DNA from 2 places in the Psychrobacillus sp. FSL W7-1493 genome. Region 2 is predicted to be linked to the other one. Evidence: predicted binding sites of a transcription regulator. Region 2 holds the regulator's gene; the other holds the start of a gene.
The links. Region 2 encodes LexA, which represses DNA repair genes until DNA is damaged. Its sites were predicted from a motif close to CGAACATATGTTCG; they were not measured.

Region 1 (7,515 bases), 170 kb from region 2:
TCGGGATTTGATTATTTCTATTTGAATCGCAAAGTGTTACTTGACTCAAAATAGGAAGGAAGTTTTGGGATGAAAGCAGAGATTATTGCGGTAGGATCAGAATTATTGTTAGGACAAATTTCCAATACGAACGCAAGATATATATCCTCCCAGCTGGCAGAGTTAGGGATCGATGTGTATTACCACACAGTAGTTGGAGACAATCCTAATCGTTTGTTAGAAGCTATAAAAATCGCAGAAAATCGAGCTGACCTCATTATTTTTTCAGGAGGTTTAGGACCTACTAAAGATGATCTTACAAAAGAAACAATTTCTAAACACCTTAACAAAAATCTTGTATTAGATGATCATGCAATCATATATATAGAGGATTTCTTTAAAAGAGCTGGAAAAGTAATGACAGAGAACAATAAAAAACAAGCATTAGTTTTAGAAGGCTGTACTGTCCTTGAAAACAAGCATGGAATGGCTCCGGGGATGCTTCTTTCCACAGAGAAACATACATATATGTTATTGCCTGGCCCTCCAAAAGAATTAGAGCCGATGTTCCAATTTGAGGCTAAGCCGCTGTTGCCTAAACTGCTTTATAAAGAAAATGTAATTATGTCCCATGTCATTCGCTTTTATGGTATTGGCGAAGCAGAGCTGGAGAATGAAGTACAGGATTTATTGGACAATCAAACAAATCCTACCCTTGCGCCGCTAGCTTCTGACGGAGAGGTAACATTACGACTTACTGCGAAAGCAGATACGGAAGAAGAAGCTTGGAAAAGGATTGAAAAGCTACAAGCTGAAATCTTAAACCGTGTGGGCAAACATGTGTATGGATATAATAACGAATCTTTAGCCTCCAAGCTAAGAGATATACTAATTGACAACAAGCTAACAATTTCTGCTGCCGAAAGTATGACAGCTGGACTTTTTCAATCAGAGTTGGCTGCAGTCCCAGGAATGGGCGTAGCACTTGTAGGTGGCATTATCACCTACACTGAAGAAGTGAAAATCAATCAGCTTGGTGTTAAAAGAGAAACGATTGATGAACATAGTGTGGTTTCTAGTCATGTTGCAGAAGAAATGGCTAGTCGAGTCAAAGAAAAGTTTGAAACAACGATAGGTGTAGGTATTACTGGAGCAGCTGGACCAGATGGACATGGAGATCAACCGGCAGGAACGGTGTGGATTGGAATAGCGTATGGAGACGTTGCTCCAATTTCTTATAAATTGAATCTATCCGGTATGAGAAACACAAATCGTTTAAGAACAGTTAAGTTTACTATTCATTATTTGATTCGACTTTTAAGAGAAGAAGGATTATCGAAAATTTAATTTTGACAAAGGAAAACGGCTCAAATTATCATTTTGTGCTGTTTTTTTCTATCAAAATCTAATAGTGTTAAAAAATAAACGAATAGATGTTCGCTTTTTTCTTGTAAATTTCTCAAAGACCGAGTATACTAAAGATAGTAAAAAAAATGATAGTTTCTAGGAGGAAATACATTTGGCTAATGATCGTAAAGCAGCGTTAGAAATGGCTTTAAAACAAATAGAGAAACAATTTGGTAAAGGTTCCGTAATGAAGTTAGGAGAGAAAACAGACCGTGAAATCTCTACCTCTTCAAGTGGTTCCCTAGCTCTTGATGCAGCACTTGGAATAGGCGGATATCCAAGAGGGCGTATTATTGAAATTTATGGCCCAGAGAGCTCAGGTAAAACAACTGTAGCGCTTCATGCTATTGCAGAAATACAAAAAACAGGTGGGCAAGCGGCATTTATTGATGCAGAGCATGCGTTGGATCCTGTATATGCACAAAAACTAGGCGTTAACATAGATGAATTATTATTATCTCAACCCGACACTGGAGAGCAAGCCCTTGAAATCGCAGAAGCTCTAGTCCGCAGTGGTGCGGTTGAAATCATTGTTATCGACTCTGTTGCAGCATTAGTACCAAAAGCGGAGATAGAAGGAGAAATGGGAGACTCTCATATTGGTCTTCAAGCTCGCTTAATGTCTCAGGCATTACGAAAACTTTCTGGAGTTATTAACAAATCTAACACTATAGCAATCTTTATTAACCAGATTCGTGAAAAAGTTGGAGTAATGTTTGGTAACCCGGAGGTAACGCCGGGTGGTCGCGCACTTAAATTCTACAGCTCTGTCCGCTTAGAAGTAAGACGTGCTGAAGCTATTAAACAAGGTACAGACATTATGGGTAACAAAACGAAAATTAAAGTAGTAAAAAACAAAGTTGCTCCACCATTTAAAACTGCAGAAGTAGATATTATGTACGGAGAAGGAATCTCTCAAGAAGGAGAAATCGTTGATATAGGTTCTGAATACGATATTATCCAAAAAAGTGGTTCTTGGTATGCTTACAATGAAGAACGTATTGGCCAAGGGCGAGAAAACGCTAAGCAATTCTTGAAAGAAAACCCTGCTATTAAAGAAGAAGTGGCATTAAAAATCCGTCAATCTCTAGGTATGACTGCTGGTGCACTTGTTATTGCAGCGCATGAGCCAGAGGACGAAGATGGCGAGTTCGAGCTACTTTTAGAAGATGAATAATAGTTAAAATTAAAAAGATATCAAGAGACTTTCTCTTGGTATCTTTTTTTAAAATCTATTTCTAATATTTTTTGTGAATTTAAACTTATCACAAAGTCCAATTTTAATTGAACTTTAGTATTTATGAATGAGCTAATTTCAAAAATAGAAGCTTTACCTATTAAAAGCGTTCGTTGATGCGACAGGCAGTGACTCTAGTCGGTTGAATGAACATGGATCATTCTTCAGAAAAGGGCCACCAGAGTTGAAACTAATTATAATACTCTTTGCTATGCAGATAAGTATCATGAATCTTTTATTGATTTTTCCTAGTGGTTTTACATAATAAAAGAAAATATGAAATTGTTTTAAATAAGAATTATGAAATCATTTTATTTAGGCAATACCTAAAGTAATAGATATCCTCTCTCTAAAACTAATAATATTCTTCCGTTTCCTTGACAGAGTATTTCTACATCTATACAATTAAAATTGTATAATTTCTTTATTAAATGACTAAAAAGCAGTACAAATATGCATTCAATTAGCATATATGTGCCGACTGAAACTTAAAAGTATAGCAAGAGGGGGTGTTCGAAATGACATTGGAAATTATCATCTCCGCTTTGCTTGGTCTTATTATCGGTGGCGCTGTTGGTTACGGTTATCTGAAAAAAGTGAATGATTCAAAAGTGACTGGTGCAAAACAATCTTCTGTACTCATTATAGAGGAAGCAAAGCGAGAGGCAGAAGCATTAAAGAAAGAAGCACTTTTAGAGGCCAAAGATGAAACTCACCAATTACGAAATGAAGCTGAATCTGACATCCGAGAACGCCGCATGGAACTGCAAAAACAGGAAAATCGGTTATTACAAAGAGAAGAGAATCTAGATCGTAAAGATGATGCTCTAAACAAGAGAGAAGTAAGTCTTGAGCGTAAAGAAGATGCTCTAACACAAAGACAACAGCATATCGAACAAAAGGAAAGTAAAGTGGATGAACTAGTTGAAGAGCAACAAACAGAGCTACAGCGTATTTCTACTCTTACTCGTGAAGAAGCAAAAACTATCATTCTTCAAGAGGTAGAAAATGAATTGGCTACTGATATTGCTGTGATGACTAAAGAATCTGAAACAAGAGCCAAAGAAGAGGCTGACAAGAAATCGAGAGAAATACTTTCACTTGCTTTACAAAGATTTGCAGCAGATCACGTGGCGGAAACTACCGTTTCAGTTGTAAACTTACCTAATGACGAGATGAAAGGACGAATTATCGGACGTGAAGGACGAAACATTCGTACACTCGAAACATTGACTGGTATCGATCTTATCATTGACGACACACCAGAGGCTGTAATTCTTTCCGGGTTCGATCCGATTAGAAGAGAGACTGCTCGATTAGCCCTTGAAAAATTAGTGCAAGATGGACGTATCCATCCTGCTCGAATTGAAGAAATGGTAGAGAAGTCTAGAAGAGAAGTAGATGAACAAATTCGCGAAATTGGCGAACAAACTACTTTTGATATAGGTGTTCATAACCTACATCCAGATTTGATGAAGATTTTAGGCCGTTTAAGATACCGTACAAGTTATGGTCAAAACGTATTAAAACATTCTACTGAAGTTGCCTATTTAGCTGGTCTCTTAGCTGCAGAGCTTGGAGAAGACGTAACACTTGCTAGACGTGCAGGCTTATTACACGACATCGGAAAAGCAATTGACCATGAAGTGGAAGGAAGTCACGTTGAAATAGGTGTAGAACTTGCAAGAAAGTATAAAGAACATCCGGTAGTAATTAATAGTATTGCTTCCCATCACGGAGATACAGAAGCTACTTCTGTCATTGCCGTATTAGTAGCAGCAGCAGATGCTTTATCTGCAGCTAGACCTGGTGCAAGAAGTGAAACATTAGAAAATTACATTCGCCGCCTTGAAAAACTAGAGGAAATTTCAGAATCCTATGAAGGTGTTGAAAAATCCTTTGCTATTCAAGCGGGTAGAGAAATCCGCATTATGGTTCGTCCTGATCAAATCGATGACATTACAGCTCATCGCTTGGCAAGAGATATCCGTAAGCGAATTGAAGAAGAGCTCGATTATCCTGGTCACATAAAAGTAACTGTAATCAGAGAAACTAGAGCCGTAGAATACGCAAAATAAAGTAAAAGCAATCATAACATTGAAAACAAAAGGCTTCGAAATGAAGCCTTTTTTTCGTGAAAGGACGTTATTGTAAAAATGAAAATACTATTTATCGGTGATATTGTTGGATCAATTGGTAGAGATACGTTGGAAAGCTACTTACCAAGACTAAAAAGAAAATATATGCCAGATGTTGTAATTGCCAATGGAGAGAATGCAGCTGCTGGTAGAGGCATTACGAAAACTATATTTAACTCTCTTTTACATATGGGAGTAGACGTAGTGACGATGGGAAACCATACATGGGATCAAAAAGAAATTATGGACTTCATCGATGATACAGATTATTTAATTCGTCCTGCTAATTTTTCAGAAGACGCTCCGGGTAAAGGGATGACCTCTGTAACGAAAAACGGCCACACTATTTCTGTCATCAATATGCATGGTAGAACATTCTTGCCGCCACACGATGATCCATTTAAAATGGCAACTGAAATGGTTGAAGAAGCTAAGCAGCTATCCCCAATTGTATTTGTAGACTTTCATGCAGAAGCTACAAGTGAAAAAATTGCCTTTGGATGGCATTTAGACGGCAAGGCCTCTGTTGTAGTGGGAACTCATACGCATGTACAAACAGCGGATTCTCGCATTCTTCCTGGTGGCACTGCTTATATTACAGATGTCGGAATGACAGGTCCCTATGATGAAGTATTAGGGATGAAAAAAGAGGACGTACTATACCGTTTCCAAACAAATATGCCAACTCGCTTTGAAGTACCGAAGAGCGGTCGTTCTGTGCTAAGTGGATTTTTCGTAGAGGTGGATAACCAAACTGGTAAAGCGACACATCAAGAGAGAATATATATTAACGAAGATTATCCATTTGAAGCATAAAAAAGTCTAAAAAATTTCTTCCGAGCATAAGTTAGTTTATGAACGAAAGCAAGTTCATAAATATAGCGATAAAAGGAGAAATGATAGTGGATTCTTTAAAAGTATCTTCTCGTTCAAACCCCAATTCAGTTGCTGGTGCATTAGTTGCAGTTATAAGAGAACAAGGTTACGCAGAAATGCAGGCAGTAGGCGCAGGAGCATTAAACCAAGCTATAAAAGCTATTGCTATTGCAAGAGGATTTGTTGCTCCTAGTGGAACAGACCTAACTTGCTCACCGGCGTTCACAGATATTATTATTTCTGGTGAAGATCGAACCGCTTTGAAATTATTGGTAGAAAAGAAATCAAAATAATATATAGCAGCAAGGCTTTCTTCACAAAAGGCTTGGCACTCTATATAAAGTTTCACAAAAAGCCGCTACTGCCTTTAGTAGCGGCTTATAATTTGCGTTTCCATACTTTTTTGAATAAATCGTGACGGAGGGTTTCCGTCAAAGGTCTGAAATTCCATAAAAGTACAGGTAATACATAGTGTATATCGCTACTTCGTGATAAACTAATGAAGGAAAAAAGCATTTAAAGAGAACAGTAAGGAGATGTTTATATGTTGCAACAGCTTTCTTGGAAAGTAGGAGGGCAGCAAGGAGAGGGTATTGAGAGTACAGGCGAAATATTCTCTATGGCTATGAACCGCCTTGGGTACTACTTATATGGATACCGTCATTTCTCTTCTCGAATTAAAGGTGGACATACTAACAATAAAATTTGTGTGCGTCCTACTCAAGTACGTACCATTCCAGATAACTTAGATATTTTAGTGGCATTCGATCAAGAAACGATTGAAGTCAATTATAAAGAGCTTACAGAAAAAAGTATCATACTAGCAGATGCTAAATTTTCACCAGAGGCACCAGAGGACTGTTTAGCACCAATGTATATCGTGCCTTTTACAGAGATTGCTTCTAGCCTTGGAACCTCTCTAATGAAGAACATGGTGGCAATTGGAGCAACGTCTGCTTTATTAAACCTAGACAAAGCCGTTTTCCAAGGAGTCGTTGATGAAATCTTTGGTAAAAAAGGTGAAGAAGTTGTTGAAAAAAATATGCAGGCTATTCAACAAGGATATGACACGATGGCTGAGCAGCTTGGGGACCGTCTAGGAGAGTGGGAAATAGCTCCAGCTGACGGCAAACAGCGTTTATTCATGATTGGTAATGATGCAATAGCTATGGGCGCATTAACTGCAGGCGTACGCTTTATGGCAGCTTATCCAATTACTCCAGCTTCTGAAATAATGGAGTATATGATTAAAAAGCTACCTCTATTTGGAGGAGCAGTCATTCAAACAGAAGATGAAATTGCTGCAGCAACAATGGCAATTGGTTCTAACTACGGTGGTGTACGTGCATTTACAGCGTCTGCAGGGCCTGGTCTTTCTCTAATGATGGAAGCAATCGGATTGTCCGGTATGACCGAGCAGCCATTAGTAATTGTGGACACGCAGCGTGGGGGTCCATCTACAGGATTACCAACCAAACAAGAGCAGTCTGATTTAATGCAAATGATCTACGGTACGCATGGGGAAATTCCAAAGGTGGTCATTGCACCAAGTACTGGAGAAGAAGCATTCTATGATACAATCCAAGCTTTTAATATTGCTGAAGAATTGCAGCTACCTGTCATTATTCTTTCGGACTTACAGCTATCACTTGGTAAGCAAACAGTGGAGCCATTTGATTATTCGAAAATAGAAATCCGTCGTGGTCGTTTAATGGACAACGAAGAGCTTCCGGAAACAGAAGATAAAAGTTATTTCAAACGATATGAAGTAACCGAAGATGGTATTTCACCACGTGTATTACCAGGTATGAAGCATGCAATTCACCATGTAACAGGTGTAGAGCATGATGAAACTGGCAAACCTTCTGAAGCAGCATT
Region 2 (7,515 bases):
AAGCTGATTTCTTTTTATTTTCGATGAATAAAAAATCACTTACTTAATATATTCAGATGAAAAAATGAAGTCACTGCTATTTGGTTAATGATCGCTTGTAAAATAGCTTTTGTGTGTTGGTAATAGGGTGTTTTAAGGGGATATAAAAATATAAATAGCATAATCCTGATTAAACGCTAACATTTACAAATAAGTGATTGTAGCAGCAGGTCACGACACCAGGATGATGGCTTAACCTAAACAACTGAAAGCGTCTGTCAGAAGTTATATTCACTCAGATGTTTTGAAATAGGGAAGGAGGGTCTTGGAAATAAAAAAAGATGGACATGAATATATCATGCCATCTTAATGTCTTTTGGTGTATATGTGATTTTTTTACAAATCAATCTATATTATATTCAAGTAGTAAATTCTCCATCTCTCTTCCAAATTCGCGATCAAGTTTTCTTACCTCACTCAAAATTTCGTTCGCCTTAGTCATTTTATTGGAATCGTATGTGTCCATAGCAGTAGCAACCTCACTAAATGCTATATGCTGTTTATTGATTGCGTCTATGAAAAGTTCATGGGTACGAGCAATTTCATCATTCGGAGGGACTATTGCTTCAATTACTTCAATAATAGCCATGTTTTGGGGTAACAAATCTGTTCTGATTACTTCAGCGAATTCTGGAGGAGTTACCTCTCCTGTGGAGGAGCCTATTCTTAGAGCATCCCACTGAGCTCCTAAATTAGTAGTCTCCATATAAATTTCCCTAACTTCCGTGACATACGTTTCAACAGCTTCTCGATCTTTAAAATTTTCAGGTACTTTAGTAGATACCATTTCTGCCTCTGTTTTACTAGCTTTAAGTTCTATTGGTCGTTTTTCCTTGTCAGCTATTGGGGGAGTAACCTCTTCATTTGAATTACAGGCAACTAAGTAAATAGTGCACGAAAGTAAAAATAATAATTTTAGTCCTTTCCTCATATTTTCTCTCCTTTTCTTATTTAGGTTGTAACACACATATATGGAAGGTTTTTCTTGAACTATAAAACTTTACCCTTCGTCGCAAAAAGAAAAACCAAAAAAGGAGAAAATTGTATAAAATAAATGAAAAATAGAGTATTTAATATTTTTTAGTAGAAATGTATGTAATAGTTGTTAGAATAATGGTTTTTCAAATTGGTTCAGATGGGCAATCACAGCTAGTTGACCAATATGGTAGGCCTCGTGACCATACACATGCTGAAATACCCAACCAATTGTCGGAACTGATGGAGGGATCCACCCGTCAGAAAATGATGGCACGTCTATAAGCTGGTCAAATTGTAAAACATCCAAAGAGTTAAGAATAAAATCAGTTTCCATTCTGATTTCCTCGTAAGCTGTTAAGATTTCTCGAGGTGGTGAATAAGCATCAACAGTAACTTTAGGTTTCTTTTTAAAAGCTATTTCATTGATCCAGAAATCCTCACTTGTGGCTATATGAGATACTACCCAGGCTACATTATTAGAGTAATTAGGGTGAACTTTCACCCAATTTTCAACAGACAAATTTTTAAGGTAAGGTATTAAGGTTTTTCGAAAATCGTTACGATAAGGAAATTGCAATTTGAATCTTCCTTTCCACGGTTAGTAGATTATGATTCTCTTTTGTTAAGTTCTTTCATAAAAAGACGAGGGGGAAGTGTAGACTTAAGGTGTAAAAGCAAGATAAGAAATTATTAGTAAAAACAAAACCCCCTCACATATAAATGTGAAGGGGTTTTTCGATGATCTAAACAGAAATGTCCACTTTCTAGTTTAGATATGATATCGGCTCTACGTAATCATACTATGATACGGAAATAAGTCAAGAGATTATTAGTGGATATGTCGGTAAACTCCAACTACTTTTCCTAAAATCGAAACTTGGTTCACAATAATAGGGTCCATAGTCGAGTTTTCTGGTTGTAATCTAAAATATGTTTTTTCTTTAAAGAACCGTTTCACAGTAGCTTCGTCGTCCTCAGTCATTGCAACTACAATATCCCCATTATTAGCAGATTGTTGTTGTTTAACCACAACATAATCTCCATTCAAGATTCCAGCTTCAATCATACTGTCACCCATAATTTCTAACATGAATAGATGGTCGTCCGATGTACCAAACGTTTCAGGTAAAGGAAAAAATTCTTCAACATTTTCAATAGCTGTTATAGGCATACCGGCAGTAACTTTACCAACCAAAGGAACATGCACAACACCCTGTCTTTCCACAGAAACTTCCAAACCGTCCAATATTTCAATAGCGCGTGGTTTTGTAGGATCTCTCCGAATTAACCCTTTACTCTCTAATCTTGCTAAGTGACCATGCACTGTAGAGCTTGAGGCAAGTCCAACAGCCTCGCCAATTTCACGTACGGAAGGTGGATAGCCTTTTTTACGAACCTCTTCTTTTATAAAAGCTAAAATATCTTCCTGTCTTTTCGACGCTTTCTTCAATGAGTTCACCTCTTTTAGTAATAAATTACCTACTATATTAATACTTGTTAATAGTATAACAGTGTCCTATACAATATGCAAACATAGGTTCTAAAATATGTTGACAAAAACAAATGTTCGCATTAGTATTAAAATATAGATACGAACAAACATTCTTATTTGGAGGTTTTAACATGAATTGGGTAAAAAACAATTATTTTTTAGCGTTATTTTTAGGACTTAATCTAATTTTCATAACAACTATGGCTATTACACATACAATCTCGGCAGAAAAAGATTACGAAATTCATATAGAACAAGGAGATTCCCTTTGGGGACTTGCTAGTGAATATGGAGTAAAAGATTCAAAAGAAGACTGGATAAGTAAAGTTATCGAAATGAATAATTTATATGATACCTCTATTAAACCAGGAGATGTTATAGTAATTCCAAAGGTAAGTGAGAACTATCACTTAAATTATGGAACAGAGGTAGCAGGAGAATGAAATCAGTTATTTATTGTCGGGTAAGTACAGACAAGTCTACTCAAGAAACTTCACTAGAGAGACAAGAAGAAGAGTTAATAGATTTTGCAACAAAACAAGGTTATGAGGTTTCTCAAGTATTCTTAGACCAGCATAGTGGGTACGATGTGGAGAGAGATGGCCTACTAGAAATGCTTAATTATGTGAAGGAAAATGATATTAAAGCTGTATTTGTCCAAGATGAAACTAGAATCGGCAGAGGAAATGGGAGAATGGCAGTCCTTCATATGCTGCAGAAAACGAATACTACCGTATTTACATTGCAAGATAAAGGGATATTAAACCTTAATGAAATGGATTCTATGCTTTTAGAAATTCTTGCCCTAGTTGAGGAGTATCAACGCAAAATTCACAACGCCAAAATTAAACGTGGGATGAAACGAGCAATCTCGCAAGGTTATAAGCCAGAAAAGAATTTAAAAACTCGAGGGAATCCTGAAGGAAGAGATCGTATAGATATACCGGTTGATGAAATAGTCCGGTTAAGAAATGCAGGACTAACTTATGAGGAAATTACATCTACTCTCAAAGGGTTAGGATTTCATATAAGTAAAGCTACCGTACATAGAAGATATATTGAATATAAAGAAGCACACGAAGAGTAAAGACTTGCACTTCGTGTGTTTTTTTCATACCTTTATATAAGAGATAGCTGAAAGGATGAAATTAAATGTTAAGTAAAGAAAAATTAGCACGTATAAACGAGCTGTCAAAGAAATCTAAGTCTAGTGGATTATCTATTGAAGAGGCAAAAGAACAAAGTGCACTACGCAAAGAATATTTGGAAACATTTAGAGCGACGATGAGAGATACAATTGAACATGTGAAAGTTATTGACCCTTCTGGAAATGATGTAACGCCAGAAAAGGTCCAGCAAGCAAAAAAGGGTAAATTTCTGAATTAACTAATCATTTTAGAAACCTTGATAATACAGAGATTGTTGTCTACACTAATAATATAGAAAAAAATTTGTTCGAGAGGATGTCATTCATGTCATTACAATCAGATTTATTAGCAATTACGACTATACGTACTCTTTCTATCGATGCAATCGATAAAGCAAACTCTGGTCACCCTGGTCTTCCAATGGGGGCTGCACCAATGGCTTATACGTTATGGACAAAACATTTACGCCACAATCCGAGCAACCCTAATTGGTTTAACCGCGACCGTTTTGTTTTATCTGCTGGTCATGGCTCTATGCTGTTATACAGCTTGCTACATCTTGGCGGATATGATCTTCCAATGGAAGAGATTAAAAACTTCAGACAGTGGAACTCTAAAACTCCCGGACATCCAGAATTCCGCCACACTGCTGGGGTAGAAGCAACTACTGGTCCATTAGGACAAGGAATTGGTATGGCTGTAGGTATGGCAATGGCCGAGGCTCATTTAGCTGCCACTTATAATAAAGAAGGACACTCTGTTGTTGATCACTATACGTACGCGTTATGTGGCGATGGGGATTTAATGGAAGGTGTAGCTGCTGAAGCTATTTCACTAGCAGGCCACTTGAAGTTAGATAAATTAATCGTATTGTATGATAGTAATGATATTTCATTAGATGGAGATTTACATAAATCTTTCTCTGAAAATATAGCTAAGCGTTTTGAATCTTATGGATGGAATCATATATACGTAGAAGATGGAAATGACATCGAAGCTATTTCTGCTGCTATCGATAAAGCTAAATCACAAAATGATAAGCCAACTATTATCGAAGTTAAAACAGTCATTGGATTTGGTTCACCAAACCGATCAGGTAAAGCAGATGCGCATGGTATGCCACTTGGAAAAGAAGAATCTCTTTTAGCTAAAGCAGAGTACAAATGGTTATTTGAGGAAGATTTCTATGTTCCAGAGGAAGTATACGAGACTTTCAAGGAAGCTGCAGAACGTCAAGGCGTTCAAGAAGAAGCATCTTGGAATGATAAATTTGCAGCATATGAAAAAGAATTCCCAGAATTAGCAGCAACTTTAAATCAAGCGATTAAAGGAGAAATGCCTGCAAACTTTGCAGATGCTCTTAAATCATATGAAGAAGGTTCTTCACAGGCAAGTCGTGCTGCTTCAGGAGAAGCAATTAACGCAATTGCTCAGAATCTACCTTCATTCTTTGGAGGAAGTGCTGACTTAGCTGGTTCTAACAAAACTACTATTAAAAATGCTGGCGATTTCTCTGCTGAAAACTATGCAGGTAAAAACATCTGGTTTGGAGTACGTGAATTTGCAATGGGAGCTGCACTTAACGGTATGGCATTACATGGTGGTCTTCATGTATTTGGCGGTACATTCTTCGTATTTAGTGATTATGTTCGACCAGCAATTCGTCTATCTGCCTTAATGGGATTACCAGTTACTTATGTATTTACACATGACAGTATTGCAGTAGGAGAAGATGGTCCAACTCATGAGCCAGTTGAGCACTTAGCATCACTAAGAGCGATGCCAGGTCTATCAGTTATACGACCAGCTGATTCAAACGAAACTGCTGAAGCATGGAAGCTAGCTGTTTCTTCTAAAGATCAACCGACTGTATTAGTTCTATCACGTCAAAATCTACCAACACTAAAAGGTTCTGTGGAACAAGCAAGTGAGGGAGTTGCAAAAGGTGCTTATGTCGTTTCTCCAGCAGAAAATGCAGAAGGTATCTTATTAGCAACTGGTTCAGAGGTTGGGCTAGCAGTAGAAGCTCAAAAAGCTTTAGCGGATGAAGGAATCCAAGTTTCTGTAGTTTCTATGCCTTCATGGGATAGATTTGAAAAACAAGATGCTGCATATAAAAATGCAGTACTACCTTCTAATTTAACAAAACGTCTTGCGATTGAGATGGGATCTTCTCTTGGTTGGCATCGTTATGTTGGATTCGAAGGGGACGTAATTGCAATCGATACATTCGGTGCAAGTGCTCCTGGTGAAATCGTTATGAAAGAATACGGATTTAATGTAGAAAATGTTGTTTCTAAAATGAAAAACTTACTACAAAAATAATATTCTTATGTGCAATTCGAATACTTGGTCTTAAAAGTATTCGAATTGCTATTTTTTAAAAGAAATTATATAGAATGCCTAGCCAATTTATAGTATAATTTCAATTGGTGTCTTGTACACGTAGAGAAGTTGGTAAAGGAGGAAAAACATTGGATACTTGGATATGGGTTGTTATAGTAATTGTCGCTTTAATCGGTGGTGTTGTAATTGGATTTTTTGCAGCACGTCAATATATGATGAAATATTTGAAAGAAAATCCACCAATCAACGAACAAATGCTACGTATGATGATGGCACAGATGGGTCGTAAACCATCCGAAAAACAAGTGAAACAAATGATGAACCAAATGAATAAAATGCAAAATAAATAATAAAGCCACTTAGCAAAGTGCTTTCTGACTATAGACAACTCATTTATATTTGAGTTGTCTATAGTCTTTTTTTATGAACAATCCGGCCAAATTATAGAATAATTATGTAGTTGAAACTTAATATTGCTTAAATCGTAATAAGTATTAGAGTGAGGGATATAAAAAATGTATAACCATGAATAAGCCACTGAGAAAGGTGAGATACAAATGAAACAATATCAATTCAATGATGTGTTATACATGAAAAAAAAGAATGCTATTCAAGTGGAAAACAGGGAGAAAGAGAGTGTTGGAACCATTGAAGAAGCAGATATTTCAAGATGTGAAAAGGGAAGTGTAGTGTCATTTACTGCTCACAAGGGATCCGAAATTAAGATCGGGATTAAAAAACGAAATATCAAAAACTTTCTTGTTGCTACATACATCATTGAAACAGAAGAGAAGACCTATTTTTTGAAAGATAAGCAAGGGAATAGCCTACTCTACTTTTGTGTTTTAGGAAATATTGATGAACAAGACATACGAATTGAGGAAAATTGGAGCAACGAGATAGAAGTGAAAATAAATCAAATTCATATCGCTACTATTAAACCAAATGAATTCACGCTTAAAACAACTATACTCACTGAGGACCACATTTGCGAATCATCTTTACTTTTTGCTGTTATTATTTTGATGTACTTTATGTATAAAATTTATAAGAATGAATCCGAATCTATTGAAAATATATTTTTGGATTAATATAGGTACAACTAGGTACTCAAGTATAATCTTAAAGTCTTAATATAGAAGCATTCAATTGGATTCATTGAATTTTAGGATTAGTCGATTGTTTTTGTATTTTCTACTAGTAAAGGTGTTACTCTGCGTATCGAGTAATGTCGAACGATATTTACAAATCCAATAATGCTTTTCTTAATTTCGCTAATTCGAAGTACTCTGCATCATTTCATACCTTTCAATATCATACGGATTATGTGTATATTCTATCCCGAACTGAGCTGTCGAGCGAACATGTTCTAATAACTTTAATTTATTTTCCATATATAATCCTCGCCTTATTAATGCAAAATCCCCAATTGATATAACTCCTTTTATTACATTATTAAATTGGAATATTTTTTTATACTATCTAAAAACCAAATGGAAATGATTTCTAAGC

Region 1: recA (recombinase RecA) is a predicted target of LexA. The motif match lies at 1,406-1,419, and genes of this name have one in related genera.

The regions. Positions count from the first base shown of each region.
Region 1 covers NZ_JBBOSB010000001.1:2,532,264-2,539,778, reverse strand. The annotation lists gene pgsA (CDP-diacylglycerol--glycerol-3-phosphate 3-phosphatidyltransferase) at 1-54, shown strand, start outside; gene MKX96_RS12955 (competence/damage-inducible protein A) at 70-1,326, shown strand; gene recA (recombinase RecA) at 1,499-2,563, shown strand; gene rny (ribonuclease Y) at 3,142-4,701, shown strand; gene MKX96_RS12940 (TIGR00282 family metallophosphoesterase) at 4,780-5,577, shown strand; gene MKX96_RS12935 (stage V sporulation protein S) at 5,664-5,930, shown strand; gene MKX96_RS12930 (2-oxoacid:acceptor oxidoreductase subunit alpha) at 6,182-7,515, shown strand, end outside.
Region 2 covers NZ_JBBOSB010000001.1:2,358,581-2,366,095, reverse strand. The annotation lists gene MKX96_RS11980 (hypothetical protein) at 383-970, opposite strand; gene MKX96_RS11975 (DinB family protein) at 1,145-1,594, opposite strand; gene lexA (transcriptional repressor LexA) at 1,847-2,467, opposite strand; gene yneA (cell division suppressor protein YneA) at 2,641-2,952, shown strand; gene MKX96_RS11960 (YneB family resolvase-like protein) at 2,949-3,596, shown strand; gene MKX96_RS11955 (DUF896 domain-containing protein) at 3,662-3,895, shown strand; gene tkt (transketolase) at 3,982-5,982, shown strand; gene MKX96_RS11945 (YneF family protein) at 6,132-6,353, shown strand; gene MKX96_RS11940 (hypothetical protein) at 6,561-7,094, shown strand; gene MKX96_RS11935 (NUDIX hydrolase N-terminal domain-containing protein) at 7,278-7,397, opposite strand.